DNA from 4 places in the Oceanobacillus iheyensis HTE831 genome. Region 1 is predicted to be linked to each of the others. Evidence: riboswitches for the same ligand, from Rfam matches in the RefSeq annotation. Region 1 holds a riboswitch; each other region holds the start of a gene.

Region 1 (7,587 bases):
CGCCCATCACCTAGTGTCCTTCCGGAGACCTCCTTACGATAAAGAAGACTGCCGAATGTCCTTTATGAGGCATAGTCGCACTTATGCCAATGGTGAAAGTCAACATCGATTCGCATACGCTTATCGTGTTTCCTTTATCTCATACGGTCCCGTCCAGGACATACGGTGATAAACGGTCGCTTGCGCTTTTGTTCTATAAACAATATCTTTTTGAAAAAAACCTCTGTTGTTAATAACATTGAAATGATTCAATTCGATCTAAATCCATTCCAAAATACACCCAACGGAATCCACTCCAGCGGAAACCGGCAATTGAATTTCTTCCTACAAAGGTAGGGAAGTACCAAAAACCTCTCCCTCTTTCTGGCCAAATGTAAGTGAAGCGGAAAAGACAACGTCTGATTCCACCAGGATCTACTGCAAATGTTTGGAATGCTGGTTTTTCTGGTGTGAAGTTAGGAGGCGCTGATGTTGGTGCTTGCTGTCCACCTTGGCCACCGCCACCAGGAAACCCACCGCCTGGAAATCCTCCTCCAGGAAATCCATCAAAAATCCCTCCAGGGAACCCGCCGCCAGGTCCACCATCAGGACCGCCGCCTGGGAATCCACCAGGGAACCCACCGCCGGGTCCACCACCAGGACCGCCGCCTGGGAATCCACCAGGGAACCCGCCACCCGGTCCACCATCAGGACCGCCGCCCGGGAATCCACCAGGGAACCCGCCACCCGGTCCGCCGGGGAATATGCGACCAGGATCATTGAAATATCCGTGTGGATTATTAGCCTCTGATTCATCTACTTCATAATATCCTTCTGAACTTTCGGGATGTGCTCCAGTGAATTGTTGTTGATTATAATCGTCGTGTTGGTTATTAAAATACTGATTTAACATATCACCAGGTAAATTATTATTTTGTCTCTGATCTTGTTGAGGTTGCTGGTGATATGGGTAATTATTATAGTAATCCATTGTTTTCCTCCTCAAATGCAAAGTTTCATCACAATAGCATATGGGATAAGAGCACAATTTGGGATACAAATTTAAAATATTGGGCTTATCCAATAGAAAATAACAATTTATATAGTTTGTCTCGAAGGGGACTAATACCAATATTTAAACTATGAGGCTTAGCTGAAAGTTATAGTTGTTCACAGGATAAATAACATTCAAGCAGAGGAGAATGAAAATCCCCACTAGGTTAAATTTCACTTTATAAGCGTTGTACAGCCTGTAAAATATGATCAGTTTCTGTAATGGCTGAAATAAAAGATACACCATCAGCTCCAGCTTGAATTATCTCTTGTGCATTGGTAGTGTTAATACCTCCAATTGCAACTAATGGAAGGGAAGGATGTTGTTTTTTTAAACTTTGAATCCATTCAAGACCTACCGCTGTCTTAGCGTCCTCTTTCGTATTTGTATCAAATATTGGACCAACTCCAATGTAATCGACAAGATCTAATGGGCTTTGATTTAATTCATTATTCGTAGATATAGATAATCCAATGATCTTATTTGGGAACTGTTTCCGCACAACCTCTACAGGTTGATCATCTTGACCGATATGAATACCATCTGCATCCAATTGTTTTGCTAAATCTACATCATCATTAATAATAAAAGGGATTTGAAAATCATGGCAAATAGCTTTTAAATCTTTTGCGAGTTCAACTTTTGCAGTTCCTGTTAAAGAATTCTTACCCTTTTCTCTGTATTGAAAAGCAGTAATTCCTGCAGAGGCTGCCTCTTTTAATATCTCCCGTGGGTCTCGATGGCAGTTTTGACTACCCATAATAAAATACTTTCGAAGCATATGTTTATCGAATTTCATAATGATTTATTCTCCTTCCGTAAGTTCCTGTGGCATTTTAGAAAGCGAATCAATGAATACAGGTAAAAAACTACCTGTACCATGAACATTTTCTTGATTAGCTGCATAAGAAGCAGAAAGTCCATAGAACGAGACCGCTGTCATTAATTGATCTTTTAGTGTGGATTTTGTGGTTAAGCACGCCGCGATAATGGAGCCTAATAAACAACCGGAACCAGTTATTGATGATAGGTAATGATGACCTGTACCATTATGAATCAAATGATTATCTACATAAATAACATCCGTTTCTCCGGTGACAACAACTGCAGTGTTATATTTTTCACTTACTTTTTGCGCAATAACATCTAAATTTCCGTCACCAATGGAGTCTACTCCTTTTGCTTCGAGATTGATATTAACGAGACTTGCTAGTTCACCAGCATTTCCTTTTATAACAGTTGGTCGAACTTCCTCTAAAATTTTATCAATAGCATTTCGTCTAAAAGAGGTGGCAGCAACACCAACAGGGTCTAATAATACTGGAATATTATGCTTATTCGCTGTTTTTCCAGCAGCAATCATAGATTCCAATTCGGTGGAAGTTAACGTACCGATATTAATTAAAACGGCATTTGAAATTGCCGCAATTTGTTCAACTTCTTCTATCGCTTTTGCCATAATTGGTGAACCGCCAAATGAAAGTAAACCATTGGCAGAGAAGTTCATTACTACTTGATTAGTTAGGTGATGCACAAGTGGTTTAGTGTCACGTACCTGTTTAATAATATCGACCTGCATATTTATCTCCCTTTCCTTAATATCTCCATTACCTTTCTCGAGTCGCCCAATGATTCGTTGGTCCATTACCATTACCGAGCTCAAATGATTTGGATATTGCAACAGTAACAAAGTCTTTTGAGTGTCGAACTGCTTCTACAATGGAGTACCCCTTAGCAAGATAACTAGTAATAGCAGCAGAATAGGTGCACCCTGTGCCATGGGTGTTTTTGGTATTAATTCTTTCAGCTGAAAATGTATGGATCTTAGATCCGTCATATAGAAAGTCTATTGCTTCCCCTTCCATGTGACCACCTTTTATTAATGCCGCATCTGCGTGGAAATGATCAACAATGTGTTTTGCCGCATCTTTCATATCTTCTACTGTTTCAATAGAATTTCCAGTAATAAATTCTGCCTCTGGAATATTCGGCGTCACTAGTGCCGTTTGAGGGAGTAAACTTTCTCTTAAAAATGAACGAGCTTCTTTATCTATAAGGGAATCACCACTGGTAGCAACCATAACCGGATCCATAACATAAGGTGCATTCAGTTTCTCTATTTTTTTTGAGATGATTTCCATCATTTGTTTATTGGCAATCATTCCCGTTTTAAAAGCGTGGATAGGCATATCTTCCAGGATAGCTTCAAGTTGGTCTTCGATCATATTGATTGGCATATGATGGACCGAAGTTACACCAGTAGTATTTTGAGCGACTACGGAAGTAATGACAGACATGCCATACGTTTGTAGCTCTTGAAATGTTTTTAAATCTGCTTGTATGCCAGCTCCGCCACTTGGGTCTGTGCCAGCAATCGTTAATGCACATGGTACATTCTTCATTTTTTAATATCCTCCTTTATTGAGGGCCACTCCTCCGTGGATATAGCCATTTCCCAAAATAAGTATTCTAATTGACAACTTTTTCGGAAAGCAATTTTCATATTTGTTTTTTCTTTTTCTGAAGCATGTCTTGCGTGTTCGTCAAGACGTGCACACATTTCTTCAACATCTTGCTCTGTATTTGCATAACATTGTATCCAAATTTGAAATGGATGATTATCCGATGGTTGCCATATTTCATTTATATATTTTCCGATCTCATAGTACGTCCAAGGGCATGGTAAAAGCGCACTAATTGCTTCTCCAGTAGTTCCTGTTTGGGCATGATACATCATATGTTTAACATAATGATCTCCTGTTGGAGGCAATGGCAGTTCTTGTAAGTCTTCGTAGTTTACATTAATATAGTCACAAAAACACAGATGAGCTTGTATTTCGTCATGTAGAGAAAACTGCATAAGCTCACTAAAGTAAGCAATGTCGTCCCGGTGATCGGCATTTCCGATGGCCATGCCGATTGTTTTCATAAACCCATTTAAATAAGCATAATCTGCTTGAACATAATGACGAACTGCATCTACAGGTAGTATTCCCTTTCCTACCCCTTCCACAAACGGATGAGCTTTTATAAGTGCAAAAATATCTTCGTTTTCCTTTCTTAGTTCTTCTGAGAAATTCATGAATAATCCCTCCTCTGAATGTGTGAAAGTTCTGTATGATGGACTCTAGATAATATAAACCAACCTATGCAAGCTCCTGAAACACTACTAACGATGAATGCTGGTAGAAATGCAAGTGCACCAACACTTGAGCCCATTAAAAAATTAGCAAAAGGAACGGCAAGGAGCGAACCAACTATCCCAGTACCTAATATTTCTCCTGTTACTGCTAAACGATGACGCCGCCATTTTCGATAAAGTATCCCTGCAAAAAAAGCGCCAATCATTCCTCCGGGAAAAGCTAGTAATGTTCCTAGCCCTAAGAGATTTCGAAGTAAACCAATCATTAAAGCAACACCAACAGCAGGTCCTGGACCAAGTAACACTGCTGCCATAACATTTACTGCATGTTGAACAGGATACGCTCGTGCGACACCAGCAGGGAACCATAATAACTGTGAACCAATCGTTCCAATGGCAACAAGGACAGCCATCAATGTTAAGACGCGGGTGTTTTTCACTTTATCTCTCCTTTTTAAAACAAACAAAAAACCAGGTCCAATTAAAGGACCTGGTTTTGGTATACTGAGAATGTAATCATCAAAATTATTGACTACTTCCCTACGCTGGTATTAACCAGATCAGGTCCATAAGAGTCGGAAAGTAGGTGCTTTCCTCTCAGCCCACACATAGTACTGGGCACCCCTAGTAGTTGCTTTTCGTATTTATTTACTTCATATTAACTGTAACAAAATAAATAAATTCTGTCATCTGAATACATAAAATTGGGATTCAAAGGGGACTGAGATAGATGCTTCAATTAAGAGAACTAGAATATCGACAAGGTGACCACATCTTGTTTTCGACGTTTCATTTAACGATTCAAGAAGGGGAAGTTGCAGCGATTCATTCCTCCTTAAATGTTAGGCAGATGTTAATAAAAATGATTGTTGGAGATAAAAAAATTAATAACGGTAGTATCGAATTAAATGGAATTACATTAAAAGATAAAGTGGAGTACTTTCAAGCGTTAGGACTTCAATTATTGAATAACGGCCTTTACGAACGGATGAATATAAAAGAATATTTTCGATTTATGGAAAAATTATATCAAACGAATGTCAATCATCAAGATTTGATTGAAAAATTACAATTACATGAAGTGAAGGATAAGCCAATTAGTAAATTAACAGAGTCTGAACAAAAGCGGGTTCATTATGGGAAAGCAATTATTCAGGATGCAAGTATTTATCTTTTTGAAGAGCCGGATTTAAATGTTGACTTAGAAACGAAACGAGTATTGGTTCATGTTTTAAACCATCTTAAGCAGAATAAAAAAGGTGTATTAATACTGACATCCAATATGGAAAGTGCAATTACATTAGCAGAAAGAGTTTACCGACTTAACGAGGAAGGGTTACAAACAGTTGAAATTAAAACAGAAGAAAACGAAGAGAAGCAAGAGATAGACGAAGTTTCAGAAGAAGAGTTAGGAAAGCAAGATTTTTCTTTTCAGCTAAATAAAATACCTTCGAAAGTAAATGACAAGATAGTACTACTTGATCCTCCAGAGATTGACTACATTGAAAGTGATGAAGGTCAAGCTGTAGTACATATGAAAGGGTCATCGTTTCGAACAGCATTTACGCTTCGTCAATTAGAAGAAAAATTAGAACATCAAGGATTTTTCCGATGTCATCGATCTTATATCGTAAATTTACAAAAAGTACGAGAAGTAATTACCTGGACGAGAAATAGTTACAGTCTTGTTTTGCAAGATAAAGAAAAAACTCAAGTACCTTTATCGAAAGCAAAGTTGGTTGAATTAAAGCAAATTTTAGGAGTCGATTAAGCTCCATTTAACCTATTAGGTACTCCATTCATCGGAAATTTAGTGCGAAGACCTTGATATAACAGTATTCTGAAGATGCAAATGAAAATTGGATTTTCAGGAGGGAATTACATGACTTCAGTCATTGAGGTAAGTCATTTAGAAAAAGTTTATCAAAATAAGCAAGCACTTAACGATGTAACTTTTCAAGTCGAGAAAGGAGAGACATTCGGTTTTTTAGGACCAAGTGGCTCAGGAAAAACAACCACAATAAAAATATTAACTGGACAATTAACACACACTTCTGGAATAGCAAAAGTATTTGGTGTACCAGTTCAACAATTAAAATCGCCAGCTCAACGAAAACGATTTGGAGTGGTTACAGATAATAGTGGTTTGTATAACCGTCTCACTATCTACGATAATTTAAAAACGTATGCGCAATTATATGATGTGCAAGAGAACCGCATTAATGAAGTGTTAGAGATGGTTCGTTTACAAAATGAAGCAAAGCAACAAGTTGCCAAGTTATCAAAAGGTATGACACAGCGCGTGCTCTTGGCAAGAGCATTACTTCATAACCCTGAAATATTATTCTTGGATGAGCCAACTTCAGCATTAGATCCCGTGAACTCGAAGCACATTCATGAAGGATTAAAAGAATTGAATAAACAAGGAACAACGGTATTTTTAACAACACATGATATGGAAGAAGCAGATCATTTATGTCATCGTGTAGCATTTTTGAATAAAGGTTCTGTGCAGTTATTGGATAGCCCTAAAAATTTGAAGAAGCAATATCGTGAAGAGAAAGTGTTGCTAGAGCTAAGGGATGGTAGAGAATTGGAATTACCTTTAGCCCCTTCTATTGCTAATGATATTCAACGATATATTTCAGAAGATCGTATAGAAACCATCCGCACAAAAGAACCAACTTTAGGGGATATTTTCGTAGAAGTAACGGGGAGGGAACTAGTATGACTTTTTCTGTAAAACGTTTTATGGCAATTTTTCAAAAGGATTTAAAAGACTTATATCGTAATATGTATGTCTCTTCAACGATTATCTTACCACTCGTATTTGCGCTCATATATGGACGGATGGATGTTGTTCCATTAGAAATTCATATATTTATTATCAGCATTTCTTTATCTATGGTAGGTGCCTTTCTTCAATGTGCAATTATTGCGGAAGAAAAGGAAAAGAATACACTTCGTGGTTTGATGCTTTCACCTGCTACCATTACGGAGATACTAGCAGGAAAAAGTGCCGTAACAATAGTTATCACATTAGTAATTACGTATATCTCTATGTTGATTTCAGGATTTTCACCTTCTAATCTTATACCGGTAATAGTAGGAGTTGTATTATCTCTTGTATTCTTTATTGCGCTAGGAACTTGGTTAGGATTAATCACTCGTTCTGTTTTAGAAGCTTCCATCTATATTTTACCTGTAATGTTTATATTTGGAATGTCTAATATGTTTATTGGGTTTGCAGAAGAATATCCTTTTCTGAAAGTGTTAGAATATACACCAGCTATTCAGTTATTTGAAATAGCGAATATAACGAACGGGACTATTGCCGATTATTGGCAACCTTTTGCAATTATTGGTGCTTGGATAGTTGTTGGTGCTGGATTAACAATCTTGTCCTTCAAGA
Region 2 (7,587 bases), 920 kb from region 1:
AAGCCAGCTGCCTTTAATTTAACAACAACTTCATTTGAAGCTGGTGTTGGCTCGTCCATATCTTTGATTGTTACTTGATTACGTTCGTGTACTAACCCTCTCATCAAAATCTTCCTTTCTATAAAAAGCTATTCATTTTTTCCAATTGCTCCATACTTGTTATATCTTCAGTAAATAAAGGGATTATAACTTTATTTTGATCTTGAAAATATTCATGAATTAATTTCATATACTGTTGTTCGTGCTCTTTTCTTCTTTTATAAAACGTGCCATCTACATTTTCAGGTAACACTTTATTTATTATTACAGTATCAACAAGAAGATGGTACTGTCCTAACAAATCGATGGCCTTTTTTGTTTCCAATATAGGAAGTCGTTCAGGATTTAATACAAATAGAAAGCCTGTTTGTTGTTGATCGAGTAAAATTTCTCTTGCTTTTGAGAAACGAAGCTGTCTTTCATGTAAAACATCGTATATTGGATCTTCTACAGGTGCTCCGTCATTCAATAGTTGCGAATAATTATCGTTCGTTTTCTTTCGTTTTTTTAATAATCCCTCTATCCAAATTCCCATTAATTCCGGTAGGGTCAACAAGCGAATCGTATGTCCAGTTGGAGCAGTATCAAATATTAGTTTATCAAACTGATTCCCTTCTTCCAAAATAATTGAGATTAATTTATCAAATAAAGCTGCTTCGTCTGCACCAGGAGAGGCTTTTGCAGTATCCAGCTGTCGATTAACCTCCTCAATCATTCCTACATGAACCACACCTTGAATATTTTCCTTCACGGATCGGATATAAGATTCAGTCTCTATTTCAGGGTCAATCTCTAATCCATAAAGGGAATTAGCTAATTTTTTTATTTTCCCGCCTATGGTGGTTTGAAATATATCCCCCACATTATGTGCAGGGTCGGTTGATATAAGTAATGTCTTATTGCCCTCCTTTGCTAATTTCCAAGCAATTGCAGCAGCAGAACTTGACTTACCTACTCCCCCCTTACCACCAACAAAAATAATACGTTTATGTAATACTTCCACACCAAATCCCCCTCTCAACTATTAGCAACAACGAATACCACTTAATGGAGATTTATCCATCCCCATTCGCAAATGCCAATCATGAAAATCTTCGATAATATACGGGTACAACTCTAATGTATAGTAGTAAACTGGATTCGGGATTCCAAGCATTTCCGAATAAAGTAATAGCAAAAAGAAATCATCCTCATTTCGTAATTCTCTAGCTACTTCATTACGATGCGGCAAACTTATGACTTCCTCATAATAAGAAATTAGTTTCTTTATATTTTCCAACATCATTATGAACACTCCTTTCTCTTATAGAAAAATGAAAATACTGCCTCAAAACCAGCACAACACGTAATGATTGTTCCAGTTATAAAGGCAGTATCATCCATGTTATTCTCTATCGAATGGATCATCTTGTTTTTTCGTTAATTCATGAAAGGCGGTTAAAGCAATCCAAATAGCAAATACAAAAATGATTGCTCCTAATACAAATAATAACATATTTGATCCGCTTCCAAACCAAGACCACTCAAAGAATACTTGTTGGAACATCGCATATAAGGTCATAAATATAACGAAAATCATCGGAATGAGTGTGACGAGATAGTTACTTCCTCTACGTTTTAACCAAATCGAAATAAGGAATAAACTTATCGCTGCTAGGAGTTGGTTTGCAGTACCAAATAATGGCCATATGAGATAACCACCAGACCCAAATCCATTCGGCCCTTCTGGAATCAGAACTAGAGCTGTACTGGATAACACGGCTACCGAGGTAGCAACATGTGTTTTTGTTAATGGCTTAATATTATATTCAATACCTAACTCTGCAATAATATAACGCATAAGGCGTACGGATGTATCTAATGTTGTCGCTGCAAAGCTAACAACTATGATAGAAACTATTGTTGTAGCTATTTCAGTTGGTATCCATAATCCTTGTGCCAGATTAGCTGCACCTTCAACAAAATTTCCTAGTCCAATTGCGTTTGCGTCTGAAAATGATGCATACGCTTGAGAAAATGCATCTGTATTTGCAAATAACGTTCCTACCGCAAGTATAGATACAAGTGCAAGTACTCCTTCACCTACAGCCCCAAAATAACCTACGAATCTTGCATCTGTTTCTTTATTTAATTGCTTCGATGATGTACCAGAAGATACCAGCCCATGAAAACCGGAAATAGCCCCACATGCTATGGTAATAAATAGTAACGGCAATAGACTTTTATCTGGGCTCTCATTAATAGCTGGAGCTGAAATACTAGGATTTGTGAAAATAAGCCCTAAATAAAGAATACCTAGTCCTACTACTAACTGATGTGAATTAATAAAATCTCTCGGTTGTAGTAATTTCCATACCGGCAATGTCGAAGCAATATACACATAAACCATTAGAATAACAATCCAAATTAAAAATGCCGTTGATACACTTCCTAACCCAAACAACCCTGCTCCATCTTCTCCACCCATAAAACGCACAAGATCAATTTGTAAAAAGTCAAATCTACTTGCTAAAATTGCCGTTAAATACATGATAGCGAGTGCAACTAGAGAAGGGATTAACATTTTTTTACTTCGTTTATAAGCAGCGTATCCAATCCAGATTGCTAGCGGTATTTGAATAAACACTGGCAAAACACTAGATGGATAACTAATAAATAAATTGGAAATTACCCATGCAAATACTGCATTTACCATTAAAACTAATATTAATATAATAAATAAAAATAATAGCTTCCCTTTTCTACCGATTAACTTATCGGCAATGGTACCGACAGAATATCCTTTATTGCGGACAGACAATGCTAAAGTCCCGAAATCATGAACTCCTGCTGCAAATACCGTACCTAATACTACCCATAGAAAAGCTGGTAACCATCCCCAATAGATTGCGATTGCGGGACCGAGTATTGGAGCTGCACCTGCTACAGAAGTAAAATGATGCCCCCACAAAACAAACTTATTTGTCGGAACATAATCCACACCATCTTTATAGCGATGTGCAGGAGTAACATAGTTTGGGTCTAACCGAAAAATCTTTTCTGCAACAAACTTAGAATAATAACGATAACCCAATATAAAGATAACAATACCAATTAGAGCAACAACGATAGCATTCAATTGATTACCTCCTTTTTGAAATATATTTGTATCAATTTATGTGTAAGCGCTTTTATTTAGTACAACCATGACTATTTTTGGTCAGTTTTTATGTACTATCTGTTTTGTAATTCCTTTTCACATTCAATTGTCATCACTCCTTTGTTTTATTATTAAAATTATTCTAACATATTCGACAAATTTGTATAACCTATTTTTATATTAAATTAGATAAAAAATACCTTCACACGTTTACTATTCTTCCATTGTTTATAATGGAAGAATACGTAACATATAAAGGTATCATAAAATAAGAATCTTAAAGAAAGATAACTCCTACGATTGTCGCTATAATCAATCCGACTATTACAGGGATAAAATTCTTTCGAACCAAATCCATTACAGATACACCACAAAAACCTGCTATTGCAATTAATGACGACCAAGCAACAATGGTGCCGCCCCCCGTCCAAATAGCTCCTAATTGACCGATACTGGCTAGTGTAGCAGCATCCACTCCTCCTGTCTGAAGAGAAGCAGCTAATGCTCCCGTTAAGGGCAAGCCTGAAAAACCAGAACCATCTAAACCTGTTATTATTCCAATGATTAACACACTGAAAGCAACTAAGAATGAGCTTTCTGGTAGATATTGCTGAATAGAAGCAACTAGATCAAATAATAATGCAGGTCCTTCTTCCACACCTAATATTCTACCTGAAAACTCGGGACTGCCAAGAAAGAAAAATCCAGCGATAGGTATAACTGGCCCCATAGCCTTAAAAGCAAATACAAAACCATTTGTAATATGACTCCCTACATAGTCTAATGCGTTTTGTTTTCCAAACGCTATTGTCGAGAGCAATAACAATATTACTGCAACTCCACCAACAAATGCAGCTCCATCACCACCTACTAATTCTGTATTCGCAATAAACTTACCATAAAGCATATACACGACTACAGCTAACAAAGCAGTTGGTACAATAACTGCAAAAAGTTTGCTCCATGTTTCTAACTGTTTCGTTTTGGGGTGGTGTAGAGAATGCTCCGATTGCTGCAGTTGTTCTAACTCCCTTTCATTTTCCGGATCATGTTTTGAGCGTATATGTTTTCGATAAAGTGTATATGCAATTGCGATAGCGACTCCACCAGCAACTAAAGAGAGAATGAGTGAACGGTCGGCAACAACACTTGTATCTATATTTGCAGCAGTTGCCGAGAGATTTGGAGCTACTTGAACGATATAATCAGATGATAGTGCCATGCCTTGACCGGCAATTGCAATTGCAACTGCAGCTACCATTGCTGGTAACCCCGCTCTAATTGCAGCAGGAACCAATAATGCACAAATCAATGGTACAGCCGGGGTTGGCCAAAAGAATAATGAAATTACATAGGTTACTCCTATTAATACAAAGAATGATACGTGTCCATTTACCATTACGCTTTGTATTGGCTGGATCATTCGCACATCGGCACCAAGGTCTTTTAATGAATGTAATAAAGCAAGCATAAATGTAATAATTAAAAATATACTAAATAATTCTTGCGCGGCGACTAGATTGGCATGAAAGATGGCTGTAAATCCTGAAACGATACTGCCATTAAAAACCCATGACAATATGAAAGTTCCTAATAAGGTCGGTAGTACAATTCCTTTCCGAAAAATCATAGTGATGATAATTACAAGTGTAAACAACCCATAAATGAAATGCGCTAGGGTTAATGTCATCCTACATTCTTCCTCTCCTTGAATGTACTATAGCCTATGCAAAGAGAAGTGTTTTCGCTACTGTAACTATCTTCATTTAATAATAAAAGTCTAAGGACTCTTGGTCCTCAGACTTTGTTTGTGTGAGCAAATTGTCTACTTTGTTTGAAGTAATGTTTTTGGTTGTTTATGGAATAAAAAGAATACAGCTACTGCACTCAGTACAAAAGAAGGTAACATATACGAGCCATTATACAGAAGAGAATATAACCATACTGGTTGCCCTTCTACTGCAGATTCAAAGAATACTATCCCTGCAATATAATGTGCAATAAAACGTGCGAATGAACCGATAAATACTCCTAAAGTAATTAAAGATAAGTATGATTTAACCTTATTTTCTCGAACATTTTTTTGTACTGATTTTGCGACAACTCCCGCTAAACCAATGCCAGTAAATGCAATTGCGTAATCGATGAATCCTTGCAATGGCACCAATACATACGCAGTCCCTATAGCAATTTGTAACATTCCCCATAGGAATCCTGATATTAAGCCGCCTTTTAATCCCCATCGAAAGGCTACAATGAATATTGGAATCATAGCAAAATCAATAGAGCCACCCTGTGGCCATATTTTTATTTGTAACGGAATTAAATCTAGTAATAGTGCAAGCGCTGTGAAAACAGCTACCTCGACTAAAAATAACGTCTTTTTTGTTGTCATTATCTACTCTCCCCTATTTTTTTACACAACAAAAAAGTAATGCCATCGGGAAGCTTCTTGATGGGACTGCATTATACAGTCATTGCTTCGCTCACACATTACTACTGTCCATCAAAAAGACTACAATCCCTACGCTAGTACTAACTAACAGGTTCAAAGGGTCAGAACATTATACGTCCACTCTCAGCCATATGGCTCCCCTTGCAGGCTTTTTTCTATTTACTTTTTTGCTATATTTTATTGTACGTTAATCTGGCTATTTATACAATAGTTTATAATTGAAGAAATGTCTCAACATCCTTAACACATAAGGAAATTGCCTCTTCCCAAAAATCAGGTTTTGTTAGATCTACTTGTAAATGTTTTTGTGCTAGTTCTTCTACAGTCATTCTTCCAGTATCTCTTAATAATGCGATATAATCCTCTTCAAAACTTCCTCCTTGTTCTTGAGCATGCTTGTAAATTCCTAGACTAAATAAGTATCCAAATGTATACGGGAAGTTATAAAAAGGTACTCCAGTAATATGGAAATGCATTTTTGAAGCCCAGAAGTTTGGATCATATTCATCCAATCTATCGCAATACGCTTCTTTCTGCGCTTCCACCATCAATTGATTTAAACGGTCTACCGACACCATTCCTTTTTTTCTTTCTTCGTAAAAACGTGTTTCAAACAAAAAGCGGGAATGAATATTCATAAAAAATGCAATACTACGCTTGATTTTTACTTCAAGCTGAGATAGCTTCTCTTCCTTAGTTGTTGAAGATTGTACAGATGCATCAGCAACAATCATTTCCGCAAAGGTAGAAGCTGTTTCGGCTACATTCATCGCATATCTTTGATTTAATCCATTAACATCATTCATGACATGTTGATGATAAGCGTGTCCGAGTTCATGCGCCAATGTTGCTATATTAGAAGATGTTCCAGAATAAGTCATAAAAATTCTTGTCTGCTCACTATTCGGAAAGCTTGTACAAAATCCACCAGGACGTTTCCCTGGTCTATCTTCTGCTTCTATCCAATTTTTTTCAAAAGCCATTTGTGCAAAGTCTGCCATTTTAGGACTAAATTTCGCAAAATGATTAACAATAAATGCTGCACCTTCTGAATAACTTTTCTTTTCTTCTTCTTTACCGAGTGGAGCACCAATGTCATAAACACTTAATTTATCCAACTCTAGTAACTCAGCTTTCTTATCTAAATATTTTACAAAATGATGTTTATTTTTTTCTATTGCATTCCACATCGCATCAAGCGTTTCTTGTTTCATACGATTCTTCTCTAACGGTTCTTTTAATACATTGTTCCATCCATAATGCTTGTATGTTTGTAGTCGAAATCCTGCCAGATGATTTAATGTTTGGCTAATTAAATCTGCGTCTTTCTCCCACGCTTTAGATATTTGATCAAATACATACTTTCTGTTTTTACGATCTGGATGATTTGCTTTATTCGCAGCCTGTCCAACAGAGTACGCTTTAATCTCTCCATCTTCCTCAAGTTCAACACTCATCTTCCCAACAATAGTACCATACATTTGATTCCATGCATGATACCCATCAACAGAAAGGTCATTTTTTAACATTTCTACTTCTTTCGCTAATTGTTTCTTTGCTTTTTCTCTTTTTTCCCTTAATACAAATTCTAAATCTTTTAATTCAGGTGAGCCTATTAATTCTTCCCATTCTTTTTCTGGAACTTGAGCTACTTTTTGGTCAATTAATGTAGTTAATCCTTCCATTTCAGCTGATAACTCACTTCGCTCTGCAACAAGTAGATTCGCTTGTTCATCTTTTACGTCCTGAGCACTTAAACAACTAACAAAAGCTGCTGCCTCACGAAATTCTTTTTGCAACTTCTCCAATTTTATAAAGAGATTAGTCCATTCATCTACTCTAATAATAGACGTATCGATTTGTGTAACTTGTTGTGATACTAAAGTTATATCTTCTCTTACCTGTTGAACATGATTCTGGTATTCCTTAGAATGGCTTCCTCCTGGGAATATGG
Region 3 (7,587 bases), 170 kb from region 1:
CCCGTGTAAGAGCCAGGCCCTTTTGCTACTACAATTCGATCAAGTTCTTCCGGTTGCATAGATACCTGTTGCATAAGACTTTCTACAGCAGGCATTAAACGAACAGAATGATTCTTCTTGATATTAGTTGTAAGTTCAGCTAGTATCTCTCCATTGTTTAATAATGACACACCTAATACTTGATTGGAAGTATCGATTGCAAGTATATTCATACATTAACTCCTAACCTTTTAATTCATTTACTACTTGTTCAAAGTGAGACCCATGAGGTTTCAAATCAATTACACGCATATCTTTATTTTCCGTATAATGAATAGATATTTCTAAACGATCCACGGGTAAGAATGGCTCAATAAATCCAGCCCATTCCACTACAGAGACTCCATTTCCATGAAAATATTCATCAAAACCAATGTCCTCCAGGGAATCCTCTAAACGATACACATCCATATGATATAAAGGCATTTTCCCACGGTATTCTTTCACAATTGTAAACGTAGGGCTCGTAATATGACGCTTAACTTCTAGTCCAGAAGCAATTCCTTTCGTAAACGTTGTTTTACCAGAACCTAGCTGACCTTCTAACGTAATAACATCACCCGGACGCAACGACTTAGCTAGTCTTTCGCCGAATGATTTTGTTTCTTCCGGAGAACCAAGCTGTATTTTCATTTAATTCACCTACTTCAAATGCGTATATCCGCTTTTCTTAAGCACTTTACGCATAGCATTATCTTCTATATAAACAGGATGCTTTTCTTCTTCTACAACACTTCCAATTACCGTCAATTGGGTATTTGTCTTCTCAGCAGCTTCATTTACAACAGCCCAGTCACCTTTAGCCACTGTCCCTAGGAGTTCAAAATCCTCTCCACCAGACAATTTCCACTGATATTGTTGCTCATACGTAAATTGATAAAAGGAAGGTGCAACTGGTATATCATTTTCACGTAATACAATGGACACATTAGAAGCTTCTGCGATCTCACTTGCCTCATTGGCAATCCCATCACTTACATCATTTAAAGATACTCTGTCCAGACTTTCTAGAGCTTGCGCAAAAGCCACTCTCGGTTCCGGTTTTCGATGCCGATGAATATAAAAATCTTGATCAACATATCGGTTGTTTTCATTGTCGCTGGTCAGAATATGAAACCCTGCTAGAGAGTCTCCTAATGTCCCCGTAACAAAGACAATGTCTCCTTCTTTTGCATGCTGACGATATCGCGCTTTATTTGTGATCGTATATCCAATTACTGTAATAGAGATGGTTAATTGCTTACCGGAAACAGTATCTCCACCAATAATATCCATATGATACTTTGATGCTAAATCATCCATACCTGAATATATCTGAGATAGCTCCGCTTGAGTCCAATTCTTTGGTATTACAATAGATACTAAATAGAAACTAGGTGAAGCTCCCATTGCTGCTAAATCACTTATATTGGCCCCTAATGCTCGATAGCCGATATGATACGGTTCCATTGTAGAACGGGAAAAATGTACATCCTCTACAAAAGTATCTACTGCCGTAACAATATCCTTTGAACTACGAAAAACAGCAGCATCATCTCCAATTCCTTTTAACAGAGAAGGCTGTCGATAATATGTCGGCTTAATCGAATCTATAAAAGAAAACTCATCCATTTCACATCACCATTCTTTATCTTCACTACCAACTATCATAGCAAAAACAAAAGAAAAAAGAAAAAAATTGGACGACTAAATAATGTCTACAAACTAAAAAAACACAGGTTTCAATTCAAACCATGTGTTCTACAACTTCTAATATAATTTTCATGGCGGTCCGGACGGGACTCGAACCCGCGACCTCCTGCGTGACAGGCAGGCATTCTAACCAACTGAACTACCGGACCAACTTTTTTTACTTATGTATGGCATCCAGTATTTCAATGGTGAATCTGGATCTTACTCAAGTAATAGTAAATAATTTGGTTGCGGGGGCAGGATTTGAACCTGCGACCTTTGGGTTATGAGCCCAACGAGCTACCAGACTGCTCCACCCCGCGATATGACTTATGATATGGAAAATATGGTCATACACTTCTATGTGTTATACTTACATATTCTATCCAATCTAAGGATAAATTATCCTTGCCTGGCGGCGTCCTACTCTTGCAGGGGTAAAACCCCAACTACCATTGGCGCTGAAAAGCTTAACTTCTGTGTTCGGCATGGGAACAGGTGTGACCTTCTCGCTATCGCTACCAGACAATCCTTAAAATCAAGGACAAGTAATATTATATCCATAGAACTATAAAAAAGCAATACCTTTTTAAAACTTTTTTTATTTCGTCGTTTGTTTTTATAAAATAAATGCTAAGAAACGTTGATATGATTGCAAAACGAGTTGCTATTTTAAATTAGTCTCAGTTTGAAAATCTACATTTGTGCGTGTATTTAAGTTTTTTTAAGGGATCATGTCATTCGGATATCACCAAGTCATTATTATAATCCAAACTTTTTAAAACAATCATTACTTAGCATCGATGAAAATTGACTCATATGAATAATTTTACTTTTACGAAAAAATCAACTAAGATGTAGGTAGAATAAAAAAAAATCCACTAGGGGTGCCATTTTGGCTGAGATAAGATGCATTTCTTGATCCCTTTGAACCTGAACTGGTTAATACCAGCGTAGGAAAGTGGAGTTGGCGACTATACCTATTCTGTAGCTGTATATAAAACCACTCCATTTTGGGGTGGTTTATTTGTTCTTTATTCTAAATTAATAGGAGAGGAGAATTTTTGGTGGATGCTATTGCTAAGATTAAACAAGATAAACCGTTTATTTTTAATATAACCAATGAAGTTGCATCTAATTTTTCTGCTAATGGCTTAATCGCTATCGGAGCGTCACCTGCGATGTCTCATACTCCAAGAGAAGCTAAAAAGTATGGAGAAATCGCCGACGCGGTAGTGCTAAACCTGGGGACATTAACGGAAGACCGGGGAGAAGCAATGTTAAAGGCTGGAATGGCAGCAAACAAGAATGGGGTTCCAGTTATTCTTGATCCCATTGCAGTTGGAGGTACAGATTTTCGGACGGAGATCATTGATGACATACTTAAAACGGTAAAGCTAGCTGCAATACGTGCTAATGCTGGGGAAATAGCTGTGTTGGCAGGTAAGCTAGAAAAAGCAAAGGGGCCAGATTCCATTATTCAAGAAAACGAACCAGAAATCGCAAAAACTGTCGCTAAAAAATATGATACGGTTGTCATCTCAACTGGAAAAGTTGACGTTGTGACAGATGGTAAGCGAACTGCTTTATGTACAAACGGGCATGAAATGCTACAAAACATTACGGCTAGCGGATGTTTACTTTCATCTTTTGTCGGACCTTTTGTGAGTGTAGTTGATGACTTTTATCAAGCAGGTATATATGCTGTGACAAGTTATGGTATTGCAGCTGAATTAGCAATGGAAAAAGCATCTGGGCCTGGAACATTTATTCCGGCATTACTCGATGAAATATACTTTCTAACTGATGAAAAAGTAGAAAAATACAAACAAGTTCACGAACTATAAGGATATGTATCATTATCGAAGGAGGAAAAGTAATTGGAAAATCTTCTATTTGTCGAGACAGGAACAGGAGTAGATGTTCATGGACAGAACGTGAATATTGCATCAGAAAGAGCTGTAATGAATGCAATCCATAGCAATTCTATGCCAGGAATGAAGAAGATCTTACCAGATGCTGACTTAAATAAGATGAAAGTAAATGTAAAACTGGGTATTCCATTAGATACGGAAAAATTGGATCACGACAAAATAAAACAATTAATTCCTTATGGTACAGTCACTGTTGAGGTCTTACCTGGAGGCTTGGCAACAACTAGTGGGATTTTCTTGGAAGATCAGCAGGATAAAAACGATTTAATGTATATTGTTAACGCAGTTGTAGAAGTAGGCTATTAAACAAAATTAAGGGGGATTTTCTATGCTTTTTTCAGATTCATTGCGTGAGGCAACAAAAGAAAGCTGGCAGTTAAGTTTAAATCATCCATTTGTACAAAAGGTCGTAAGTGGTGATTTGCCACTAGAAACATTCAAAAATTATATTCTACAAGATATCTATTATTTGAAACATTACGGGAAGGTGCATGCTTTTGCGGCTGCTCATTCAGATGACTTTCATATTGCCGCTAAACTGGCAGAAAAAGCAAAGAAGACCGCTGAAGCAGAACTTACGGTGCATAAGGAGCACGCAGAAATTTTACAGATTACAGAAGCTGAAATCGAGAATTTCAAACCAGCACCGACTGCATACGCGTATACATCACATTTATACCGCGCGTCGCTGTCCGGAAGTTTAGCTCAAATTGTAGCTGCAATGCTACCATGTTATTGGTTGTATGCAGATATTGGTTTGACCTACAAGGATGCGAAGCCAAAGGAAAAAATTTACCAGAACTGGTTGAACACCTATGGCAGTGATTGGTTCCAAGAATCCACACAAGAAATGATTGATCTGCTCAATACTTTAGCTGAACAAGCAGGAGAAGCAGAGAAGGAAAAAATCAAAACACAATTTATTATTGCGAAAGAATACGAACTTGCATTTTGGGAAATGTCCTATACATTTGAAACATGGCTTTCGGAAAAACAACAAATCTAGCAGACTTTTAAATATACGGAATTGTAATAATAAGTGAACTACTTATAGATTGTGGTTAATATAATCAACCCATAACAGCTTCGTGTAAAATGTACGTCACCAGACAATCAATTCATTGGAAAGCTGGTGTCTTACGTTTATGATCGAAGTGTATCCTCTTATTGCTTTATTTAAGTGATGTAAATAAAGCAATAAGGAGGTTGCTTATTTATTATTGATTACATTTTCCTTTTCCCCCAACAATTATTTTAGAGCCCGTTTAGTTGACTAATAAAAAGTCCATGCCTATCATAATTCGCTTCATAAAGCACGTTTTTCAGACCGGAAAAATAGGTGAAGACACTTGATAGAACGGAGGATAAAGACAAGGCTGTGGAAGCGAGAAAGATATATAAAATAACCAGGATCTTTTTTTACACGTTCTGTCACTGCCTCTCTTTTTTGCCAGTTACAGCTTATTATAAGGCACCCTTCCAAACCATTTATAACGGCGAGTTGAAATAAAGCGGTATGCAGGATCACCAATTTTTTGTGCGAACGGTAAATAAAGCAATAAAGCTAAAGGGATAGTGGCTGGTAGTAAAGAAAGAATCTTGCGGACGGTATTAAACCCTGTCAGTATACGATTATCTTTTGTATACATATAGATTTCGTCATACATATTTTTATAGTTATTGGCTCTCTCTTTGATTGAATCACTTAATTCCTGAACAGGGTACCAGAAAATGGTGTTATTCCAGTCCAGACTTTTCAGTACTGCCTTCACTGTCCTACATAAAGGGCATTCAGCATCGAAAAATACAATATGTTTATTCAAACGATTTTTCTCCCTTCTGTTTCAGATGTCTTTTCTAGTTTAAATTGTTTTCCATCATTTGTTGATTTGTATATATTCCCTTAATAACTTCAATATAAATACATTTCCTTTTACTTCTTCTGAGTAAACCTTGTGCTGCTTTATAAATCAGATCATCTTACTGAGTAAATAATGGAAGAGCGTGTTGGTTCTATTGATTCTATTTTAGATGTAGTGGGCGATGCATTGTTCTTCACTTCCCTTTAAGTATTGAAGAAAGACGAGAAGTTTTGTACATCTGACTTTGAAGGTGGTCAAAAGACAGAACTCGAATTTAGAACCATGTACATAAAACATATTATCCTGTATGGCTCTGTTTTAGGTACAAGAGCAGAATTTAAACGAATGCTAGAAGAAATTTCAAAGAAAAAGCTAACCCAGTTATTGATCGTACATTTCCTTTTTGGTTTGTTTAGTAGCTTAAACAATGATAATAAAAATAGGAGATTGTGTGTTTTTTAGTTTTCTTTTACTCAAACAAATATTATAGAGCCACTATTGTAGAGCCCTTTTTTTCAACCCTAACAAAAAAAGAAAAAAGACGGATTAGATATTTAAATCTAATCCGTCTTTTCTTTCGTTGCCTGGCGGCGTCCTACTCTTGCAGGGGCAAAGCCCCAACTACCATCGGCGCTGAAGAGCTTAACTTCTGTGTTCGGCATGGGAACAGGTGTGGCCTCTTCGCTATCGCTACCAGACCTACAGGATGTAGGTCGTTCGGTGTTGTTCACAGGACGTGAACGGTTTTAAACGAACTTCCTTATTTATTTAGGATTGTACCCTAAAAACTAAATAAGAGTAACGTGACATCAATATTAAGAACTTAGATAAGTCCTCGATCAATTAGTATCCGTCAGCTGCACGTGTCGCCACGCTTCCACCTCGGACCTATCAACCTCATCGTCTCTGAGGGATCTTACTCACTCGAAGTGATGGGAAGTTTCATCTTGAGGGGGGCTTCATGCTTAGATGCTTTCAGCACTTATCCTTACCACACGTAGCTACCCAGCCATGCTCCTGGCGGAACAACTGGTACACCAGCGGTGTGTCCATCCCGGTCCTCTCGTACTAAGGACAGCTCCTCTCAAACTTCCAACGCCCACGACGGATAGGGACCGAACTGTCTCACGACGTTCTGAACCCAGCTCGCGTACCGCTTTAATGGGCGAACAGCCCAACCCTTGGGACCGACTACAGCCCCAGGATGCGATGAGCCGACATCGAGGTGCCAAACCTCCCCGTCGATGTGAACTCTTGGGGGAGATAAGCCTGTTATCCCCGGGGTAGCTTTTATCCGTTGAGCGATGGCCCTTCCATGCGGAACCACCGGATCACTAAGCCCGACTTTCGTCCCTGCTCGACTTGTAGGTCTCGCAGTCAAGCTCCCTTCTGCCTTTACACTCTACGAATGATTTCCAACCATTCTGAGGGAACCTTTGGGCGCCTCCGTTACTCTTTGGGAGGCGACCGCCCCAGTCAAACTGCCCGCCTGACACTGTCTCCGAACCGGATCACGGTCCTGGGTTAGAATGTTCATACAGCGAGGGTGGTATCCCACGGGTGCCTCCACGTAAGCTAGCGCTCACGCTTCAAAGGCTCCCACCTATCCTGTACAAGCTGCACAAACATTCAATATCAGGCTACAGTAAAGCTCCACGGGGTCTTTCCGTCCTGTCGCGGGTAATGCGCATCTTCACGCATAGTATAATTTCACCGGGTCTCTCGTTGAGACAGTGCCCAAGTCGTTGCACCTTTCGTGCGGGTCGGAACTTACCCGACAAGGAATTTCGCTACCTTAGGACCGTTATAGTTACGGCCGCCGTTTACTGGGGCTTCGGTTCAAAGCTTCGCTCCGAAGAGCTAACTCGTCCCCTTAACCTTCCAGCACCGGGCAGGTGTCAGCCCCTATACTTCGCCTTTCGGCTTCGCAGAGACCTGTGTTTTTGCTAAACAGTCGCTTGGGCCTATTCACTGCGGCTCCTCCTATGAAGGAGCACCCCTTCTCCCGAAGTTACGGGGTCATTTTGCCGAGTTCCTTAACGAGAGTTCTCCCGCTCACCTTAGGATTCTCTCCTCGCCTA
Region 4 (7,587 bases), 820 kb from region 1:
TTGCCAGTTGTTCGAGTTGGATTAACTACATGGTCGGGAAATAAGAGGATGATTCGTGTTGCTGAAAAGTTAGGAATGACGATGGAAGGAAGGATTCGTAACGTACGTTATTATAATGGAGAGTATTACGACTCTATACGTATGGGGATTTTACGAGAAGAGTGGAACGAGCAATAATACAAAAGAGGAGACTCATGCAATAGAGTCTCCTTTTTCGTAAATCTAGTTGTTATCTGTGGTAATAGAAAATAATGATTTATCTTCTATTTTATGCGTTATTATCATCAATAACATCCCGAATAAGATCATTCCGGCTGCAACAAATGTGATTTGTGAAAAGGAAAATCCTGAATTTAATAGTAGACTTCCCAAGGTTGCTCCAATAGAATTTGCCAGATTAAATACAGAAGCGGCTATGGTACCAGATAGAGCTGGTGCTTCTGTAGCAGCTAGGATAATCTTTGAATTTAGAATTGGAGTGGTTCCAAAAGTACCTGCTCCAAAGAGAAAACATGCAACATAAGCGAGAAATGGCACAGATAATAAAAATGTAAATAAAAATAGCACGGCACCAAGTGCTGCTAAGGTAAAGATTAAACGCTCAGTTAATTTAGATGGCTGAATCCTTCCTGATACAAAGTTGCCAATAACTGCTCCTAAGCCAAATAAAAACAGTCCGATTGTGACACCTGTCACGCCAAAACCAGCAAGTTCTCTTAACATAGGTTCCTTAAACGTATATGCAGTGAAGACACCTGAAAAACCAAAGACAATAACCGCAATGATCATTAATACATTTTTATTTTTTAATACGGTTAATTCTTTTCTAAGTTTCGGTTGTACTGCTGGCTTAATGTTAGGTGTAACTATAATTAAACCAATTAAGGTAATCGCACCTAATAAGGCAATGATCCAAAAAACAAGTCTCCAATCAAAATACCCTCCAACAAACGAGCCGAATGGAACACCTAGCATTACAGCGATGGTTAACCCACCTTGAACTGCAGCAATGGCACTCGTTCTTTTTTCTGGTTTAGAAATTTCAACAGCAAGACTCATGGTTAAACCGAAAAAAGGTGCATGCATGGTCGCTGATAGCAATCTTGATAGTAGTAGCACGTCAAAATTTGGAGCTAGTGCTGCGACGATATTACTTATAATAAATATAGATATTAAACCAATTAATAAGGGTTTTGGTGAGTACTTTACTGTAATCATCCGTAAGATAGGACCGAATACAGCAACGCTGATAGCATAAATACTTAATAGAAGTCCGGTAGTGGACACTGAAACATCTAGGTCTGTAGCGAATTGTGTTAGTAATCCAGTAACAACATATTCTGTCATTCCTATCGCGAATGTACCAATCATGAAGATAGCTAGAATGGTATTTCGAGAGAATTTCTCTGTCATATAATCTCCCCTCTATGTTTAAAAAATACATAATGAATATAATATGACAGAACTATTTTGATGTCTAGCATAAAATCTTAATCAATATAGAATTATTACTTCATTTTCCTCTTGGACTTCAATACAAAAAGGAGTAGAATATACTAAGTTGGCAAAGTGAAATTACATTACATAGTGAAGGTGAGAAATATGAAAGAAAAATTCAAAGCATATCGATTTCCTATTATTTTACTGGCATCGATCATTATTGGAAGTATCATAGGGATTGTATTTGGTGAAGATGCGACAATTATCAAACCACTTGGGGATTTATTTATTAATTTGTTATTTATGATTGTAATACCATTAGTTTTCTTCACCATATCATCAGCGATTGCTGCTATGGATAGTATGAAACGTCTTGGTAAAATTATGGGCTCGATGATTACAGTTTTTGTAGTTACAGGAATAATTGCGTCTGTGTTTATGTTAGTTGCTACAGTTATTTTTGAACCGGGTTCTGGTGTAAATATTCCATTAGATACACCAGAAAATGTGGAAGAACAAAACCTATCAGAACAATTGGTTAATACGTTTACAGTACCAGATTTTGTTGATTTATTCTCCCGTGACAACATGTTAGCGCTCATTGTTTTTTCTGTATTAATTGGGGTAGCGACTGGCCTAACTGGAGAAAAAGGAAGACCATTCGCTACGTTTTTAACTAGTGCATCTGAAGTATTTATGAGAATCATAAAACTTGTGATGTACTATGCTCCAATCGGTCTAGGAGCATACTTTGCAGCACTTGTAGGAGAGTTTGGGGCGGAATTGATAGGTGATTATGCAAAAGCAATCATCATTTACTACCCGGTTTCGGTCCTATACTTTGCAATTGGATTTACCTTATATGCATTTCTTGCTGGTGGTAAGAAGGGAGTTACTCGTTTTTGGAAAAATATCTTAGCTCCTGCAGCAACCTCACTTGGTACTGGAAGTAGCATCGCTGCGCTACCTGTGAACTTACAAGCGGCGAAGCGTATTGGCGTTCCTAAAGATGTTCGCGAAACGGTGCTTCCTTTAGGAGCAACGATTCATATGGATGGGTCATGTCTATCGGCAATGCTTAAAATTGCCTTTGTTTTTGGGGTATTTAATATGGATTTCTCCGGATTTGACACTTTTCTAACTGCTATTGGAATTTGTTTATTGTCTGGTATTGTTATGAGCGGGATTCCAGGCGGAGGGTTTATGGGAGAGATGATGATCATTACACTGTATGGATTGCCAATGGAAGCTCTACCCATCATAACCGCTATTGGAGTAGTTGTTGACCCACCTGCAACAATGATTAACGTTACTGGTGACACTGTTTCAAGTATGTTAGTAACCAGAAAAATTGAAGGTAAAGATTGGATGGAATCAAGCGAAAACCTGACCTAAGAGTAAAAAAATGATTGATAAATCAAATGAGTAAAAATTATCTTTACATTATATTCCATTATTGGTAAGCTTGGGTTGTTAGTAAATGACATCTAAATAGAATTTTTTCACACTAGGGGAGCTATGGTAAATAGCTGAGATGAACATCGGACCGTTTAGACCCTTTGTACTCGAACAGGATAATGCCTGCGTGAGGAAGTGTGGTCAATAGGCATACGTATGTTGACTGCATTCTCTCATGATGAATGTGGTCTTTTTTGTTTGTCTAAAGTGAAGAGATTCGCTAAGGAGGAACTATTTTTGCGAGAAAAATGGGCGTTTTTAGAAAACACTCCACAAGATGCAGCAATTAATATGGCGCTAGATGAAGCTTTGTTGCATTGGCATCAAAAAGGTGAAATTCCACCAACATTGCGATTTTATCGATGGAATAAACCAACACTCTCTATAGGATATTTCCAAAAGGTAGATGGAAAGATTGATCTTCAAGGAATTAAAAAGCATCAATGTCAATTGGTAAGAAGAATGACTGGTGGAAGTGCTGTCTTGCATGATGATGAATTGACCTACAGTATTGTCATTTCAGAGAAGCATGAAAAAGTTGCCTCATCAATTCGACAAGCTTATTTCGATTTATCCAAAGGTATAGTAAGAGCTTATCAATTGCTAGGGATTGAAGTGGATCATGCTCATGAGCCATCCTCTAAAGGTCGAAGCAATATATGTTTTGAGCAACCTGCATTTTATGAATTAGTTGCAAAGGGCAAGAAGATTTCTGGAAATGCACAAATAAGGAAAAGAGGCATACTTCTTCAACATGGATCAATTCCTTTATCGATGAATGTGGAGATGCTATTTGATTTATTTCAATTTCCTGCAGACCAAATGAAAGAAAGAAAAAAGCAAAGATTCTATGAAAGAGCGACTACCATTAATGCAGAATTAGGAGAAAAGCAATCCTATGAAAGGGTGCGTAATGCTTTTCAACAAGGTTTTTCAGAAATTTTAAATATCGAATTAGAGCCAATAACGTTGACAGAAGAACAGTGGAAAGAAGTGTACCAGATTGCCGAATCAAATTATTCAGAGAATAATATAAAAGGAGCTGTTTCACATGTCTAATCAACAAACGCATGTACGTAAGCCAGATTGGTTAAAAACAAGAATTAATACGAACAAATCGTATCGAAATTTAAAAAAGTTGATGCGTGATAATCGGTTAAACACGGTTTGTGAAGAAGCGCGCTGTCCAAACTTACATGAATGCTGGAGCGAACGAAAAACAGCTACTTTTATGATTTTAGGAGATACATGTACAAGAGGTTGCCGGTTCTGTGCAGTAAAAACAGGGTTACCAAATGAACTAGATTGGGGAGAACCAGAACGTGTGGCTGATTCTGTCACCGTAATGGGGTTAAAACATGTGGTAGTAACAGCAGTGGCGAGAGATGATTTAAATGATGGCGGTGCAGCAGTGTTTGCGGAAACTGTCCGAGCTATTCGTAGAAAGAATCCTGGTTGTACTATTGAAATTTTGCCTTCGGATATGAAAGGAGATTATGAAAGTCTCCATACATTAATGGATAGTGGACCAGATATTTTTAATCATAATATTGAAACCGTACGAAGACTTACAAAACGAGTGCGAGCAAGAGCTATGTACGATCGTTCTTTAGAGTTACTACGACGGGTAAAAGAGATAGCTCCTAATACACCGACGAAATCAAGTATCATGGTTGGCCTTGGAGAAGAAAAAGATGAGATTATTCAGGCGATGGATGATTTATTAGCGCATAATGTGGATATTGTTACACTTGGCCAATATTTACAGCCAACGAAAAAGCATCTAGAGGTAGTACGCTATTACCATCCAGATGAATTTGAAGAATTGAAAAATATCGCCCTAGAAAAAGGCTTTTCTCATTGTGAATCTGGTCCATTAGTTCGTTCCTCATACCATGCGGATGAACAAGTTTCTAATGCAGCAGCTCAACGAAGAATTAAGTATATGAAAGGTGTAGAAAAGCAAGAAAACAGTCAATTGGATTTTAATTTCTAAGTACTAAGAATTTCAGGGTTTAGGACCCAAGAATATACTCAATAGATAAATGGATTTAAGAAATCGTTTCAGAAAATACTGCGCTTACAACACCAACACGAATGGGATGGGAACCCTCGGTTGTTCATACATCGGGGGCCCACCTTGGTCTTCCTCACAAAGGGGGTCCGTATAATTCTAACAAATTTTTCTAATACATTTGCCTTATGAGCAGGATGTACCGACCTCTTATCAGACTAGTTATTAAGAAGCCGGTACAGTTTGGAAACACTATTCATTATCCATTTTGGAATTTTAGTAGGAAAATAAGTTCGATGATAGTATTTTTCGTATCCATTTTTTAAATCTTGCCATTGCGTGCATTGTTTCTCTTGGGAAAAACGAGCGACATCTATAATTTTTATTGATCCTTCTTTTGTAACGATCAGGTTGTGCAAATGAATATCGGAAGGATTTAAACCAACTTCCCTTGCGTATTGCAATCCTTCTTCAACTTGGTGTACATAGTCTGATTCTAATAATATCCCTTCTGCTAAACACTCAAAAAAAGTTTTTCCTTCAATTAAATCCATGACCAAATAGTTAGGTCCGGATTCATAAATGGTTGGATAATAATTACTACCTTCTAGCTTTTCATAGTTATTTTTCTCTTGAATGGCTGTTTCTTCAAAAGGTGGATAAAAAATCTTAATGACTTTATGTTCTCCGTTCACTTTAAACACAACAGCACTTCTGCCCGTTCCATAAATTTGTAGATCGGGGTGATGTTGAAGTACTTTTACTTGCCTGTTTTTATTAATAAATGAAACGGTGGAGACATAGAAGTTGTATCTAGATGATTTCATTATTTCTTATACTTACCTTTCCTTTTTGCTAGTTCCTTTTTTATTATTGGTAGTGCATGTTTTTGAGCTTGTTTCATTCCTTCTTTTACCACTTTAGATTTCAATAGTTTTGTAATCTTAGACATGTAATTACCTCCTTTAAAAGTGTGGCAATAAGTCAAAAAAGAGACCTTTGCCCACTAAATTGAGCAAAGGTCTCGCAAGCAACAATATAATTCGTTGCCAGCAGTGCCGAGGATTTCTCCTGTAATGACGACAGCTGCTATTATGCTACTCCCCTTTGGGATTAATTTCAATGATATTTGAATATATTATATAGGCTTGTTCATATATAAGCAAGTATTAAGCATTGTAAAATGTAAAAACTCTTCTTTCTCAGAATATTTGGCAGTTTGTCTTTGGATAAATTATACTATTCACAGGGAACGAATCATATGACTAACAATATCATAAATGGATAAAGAATCTAATCATATTACACACATATATTATGGTGGTAAGCTTTGTGGATATAGATTAAAAGGATTAATAAAATTATACGGTTGAGTGAAAGGAGAGAGTGTGTGAATCGATCTGTTGAAAGGATATTAAGTACAATTGCAGTTTGTGTCGATGCAGGATTTGCAATTTTCTTAGGGATTTTTGCACTTATAATTAATGTGAATCTTAGAGAGGGCACATCTGTTATTCCTCATGAAGATTTGCCTATGATCTTTTCTATTTTTCTTCATCTATTATGGCTTCCGGCAGTTATGTATTTTATTAGTTTTATATTGGGATTAATAGGTGTTCTAAAATTGAAAGTAAACAGTAAGTTATCCGGTATAATGTTTGTTTCAGCTAGCTGTATGACAGGAGTGTTTATTTTTACTGGATTTGGTATTCATACATTACTGTACATCGTTGCAGGGATTATGTGTTTTGTTAGAAAACCGAAAAATAATATTGCAGTTTAGAACAGGGGGGAGGAGGTGTAATTATGAGACAAATAATTGCTTTAGGAGGTGGGGGTTTTTCTATGGAGCCGGAAAATTTTTTACTAGATAAATACATACTAGATCAATCTAATAATTCGAACCCGAAAGTAATGTTTCTCCCCACTGCTAGCGGAGACGCAGATAATTATATTGAAAGGTTCTATCAGTCATTTCGAAAACTGGAATGCATACCGTCACATTTATCCTTATTTAAACCACCAATGCGAGATATACAAAATTATATTTTAGAAAAAGACATTATTTATGTTGGAGGTGGTAACACAAAAAATATGTTAGCACTTTGGAGAGATTGGGAGATAGTACCTGTTTTAGAAAGAGCTTGGAATTCTGGTATTGTATTGGCGGGGATTAGTGCTGGATCCATCTGTTGGTTTGAAGAGGGAGCAACCGATTCATATGGAGAAGATTTAGAAATGATTAAAGCTCTTGGGTTTTTGAAAGGTAGTAATTGTCCGCATTATGATGGGGAAAAAAATAGAAGACCAATTTATCAATATTTAATTGAGAGTCAACAAATAAAGTCTGGTTATGGGGTGGATGATGGTGTAGCGCTACATTTCGTAGGTACTGACCTTCAATCTATTGTTAGTTCTAGACCAAGCAGCAGTGCCTATAAAGTATTTTTGGAAGATAACAAAGTAATGGAGAAAACATTAAAAGTAAATTATTTAGGGTGAAGAAAAAGGAGAATTTGATGAACTATATGGTAACTTTTAGTGGAATCGGACTGCTTTTGTTATTATTGAAGGAGTTTTCCTTTTAAGAGAAGAGTGGGAAGAGTATTACGATTATACAAATTTTTTAGATTGTCCAAGAAATATTAGATATCAGAGAGCTCTTAATCGTGATT

The links. Region 1 has a riboswitch for thiamine pyrophosphate ahead of thiW (energy coupling factor transporter S component ThiW). Riboswitches for the same ligand answer to the same signal wherever they lie in the genome.
Region 2: linked by a shared signal. The riboswitch ahead of thiT (energy-coupled thiamine transporter ThiT) and the one ahead of thiW (energy coupling factor transporter S component ThiW) in region 1 are both predicted to bind thiamine pyrophosphate.
Region 3: linked by a shared signal. The riboswitch ahead of thiM (hydroxyethylthiazole kinase) and the one ahead of thiW (energy coupling factor transporter S component ThiW) in region 1 are both predicted to bind thiamine pyrophosphate.
Region 4: linked by a shared signal. The riboswitch ahead of OB_RS06730 (lipoate--protein ligase family protein) and the one ahead of thiW (energy coupling factor transporter S component ThiW) in region 1 are both predicted to bind thiamine pyrophosphate.

What each region holds. Positions count from the first base shown of each region.
Region 1 covers NC_004193.1:500,238-507,824, forward strand. The annotation lists gene OB_RS02570 (hypothetical protein) at 230-745, opposite strand; gene thiE (thiamine phosphate synthase) at 1,212-1,832, opposite strand; gene thiM (hydroxyethylthiazole kinase) at 1,839-2,612, opposite strand; gene thiD (bifunctional hydroxymethylpyrimidine kinase/phosphomethylpyrimidine kinase) at 2,641-3,435, opposite strand; gene tenA (thiaminase II) at 3,432-4,115, opposite strand; gene thiW (energy coupling factor transporter S component ThiW) at 4,112-4,615, opposite strand; TPP riboswitch at 4,696-4,811, opposite strand; gene OB_RS02600 (LytTR family transcriptional regulator DNA-binding domain-containing protein) at 4,906-5,946, shown strand; gene OB_RS02605 (ABC transporter ATP-binding protein) at 6,058-6,906, shown strand; gene OB_RS02610 (ABC transporter permease) at 6,903-7,587, shown strand, end outside.
Region 2 covers NC_004193.1:1,417,672-1,425,258, reverse strand. The annotation lists gene OB_RS07185 (zinc-binding dehydrogenase) at 1-104, opposite strand, end outside; gene OB_RS07180 (ArsA family ATPase) at 119-1,042, opposite strand; gene OB_RS07175 (cory-CC-star protein) at 1,064-1,321, opposite strand; gene OB_RS07170 (carbon starvation CstA family protein) at 1,424-3,157, opposite strand; gene OB_RS07165 (hypothetical protein) at 3,456-4,868, opposite strand; gene thiT (energy-coupled thiamine transporter ThiT) at 5,004-5,573, opposite strand; TPP riboswitch at 5,682-5,785, opposite strand; gene OB_RS07155 (M3 family oligoendopeptidase) at 5,846-7,587, opposite strand, start outside.
Region 3 covers NC_004193.1:673,918-681,504, reverse strand. The annotation lists gene tsaB (tRNA (adenosine(37)-N6)-threonylcarbamoyltransferase complex dimerization subunit type 1 TsaB) at 1-212, opposite strand, end outside; gene tsaE (tRNA (adenosine(37)-N6)-threonylcarbamoyltransferase complex ATPase subunit type 1 TsaE) at 223-672, opposite strand; gene thiL (thiamine-phosphate kinase) at 682-1,650, opposite strand; tRNA gene OB_RS03535 (tRNA-Asp) at 1,804-1,880, opposite strand; tRNA gene OB_RS03530 (tRNA-Met) at 1,957-2,033, opposite strand; rRNA gene rrf (5S ribosomal RNA) at 2,121-2,236, opposite strand; TPP riboswitch at 2,584-2,687, shown strand; gene thiM (hydroxyethylthiazole kinase) at 2,778-3,557, shown strand; gene OB_RS03515 (Lin0512 family protein) at 3,591-3,950, shown strand; gene tenA (thiaminase II) at 3,973-4,650, shown strand; gene OB_RS03505 (thiol-disulfide oxidoreductase DCC family protein) at 5,099-5,467, opposite strand; partial or broken gene OB_RS18850 (zinc-binding dehydrogenase) at 5,600-5,907, shown strand; rRNA gene rrf (5S ribosomal RNA) at 6,089-6,204, opposite strand; rRNA gene OB_RS03495 (23S ribosomal RNA) at 6,330-7,587, opposite strand, start outside.
Region 4 covers NC_004193.1:1,322,558-1,330,144, forward strand. The annotation lists gene OB_RS06715 (GNAT family N-acetyltransferase) at 1-177, shown strand, start outside; gene OB_RS06720 (MFS transporter) at 223-1,413, opposite strand; gene OB_RS06725 (dicarboxylate/amino acid:cation symporter) at 1,603-2,835, shown strand; TPP riboswitch at 2,940-3,049, shown strand; gene OB_RS06730 (lipoate--protein ligase family protein) at 3,136-3,957, shown strand; gene lipA (lipoyl synthase) at 3,950-4,894, shown strand; gene OB_RS06740 (protein kinase family protein) at 5,131-5,739, opposite strand; gene OB_RS18760 (hypothetical protein) at 5,739-5,864, opposite strand; gene OB_RS06745 (DUF4064 domain-containing protein) at 6,303-6,695, shown strand; gene OB_RS06750 (peptidase E) at 6,719-7,414, shown strand.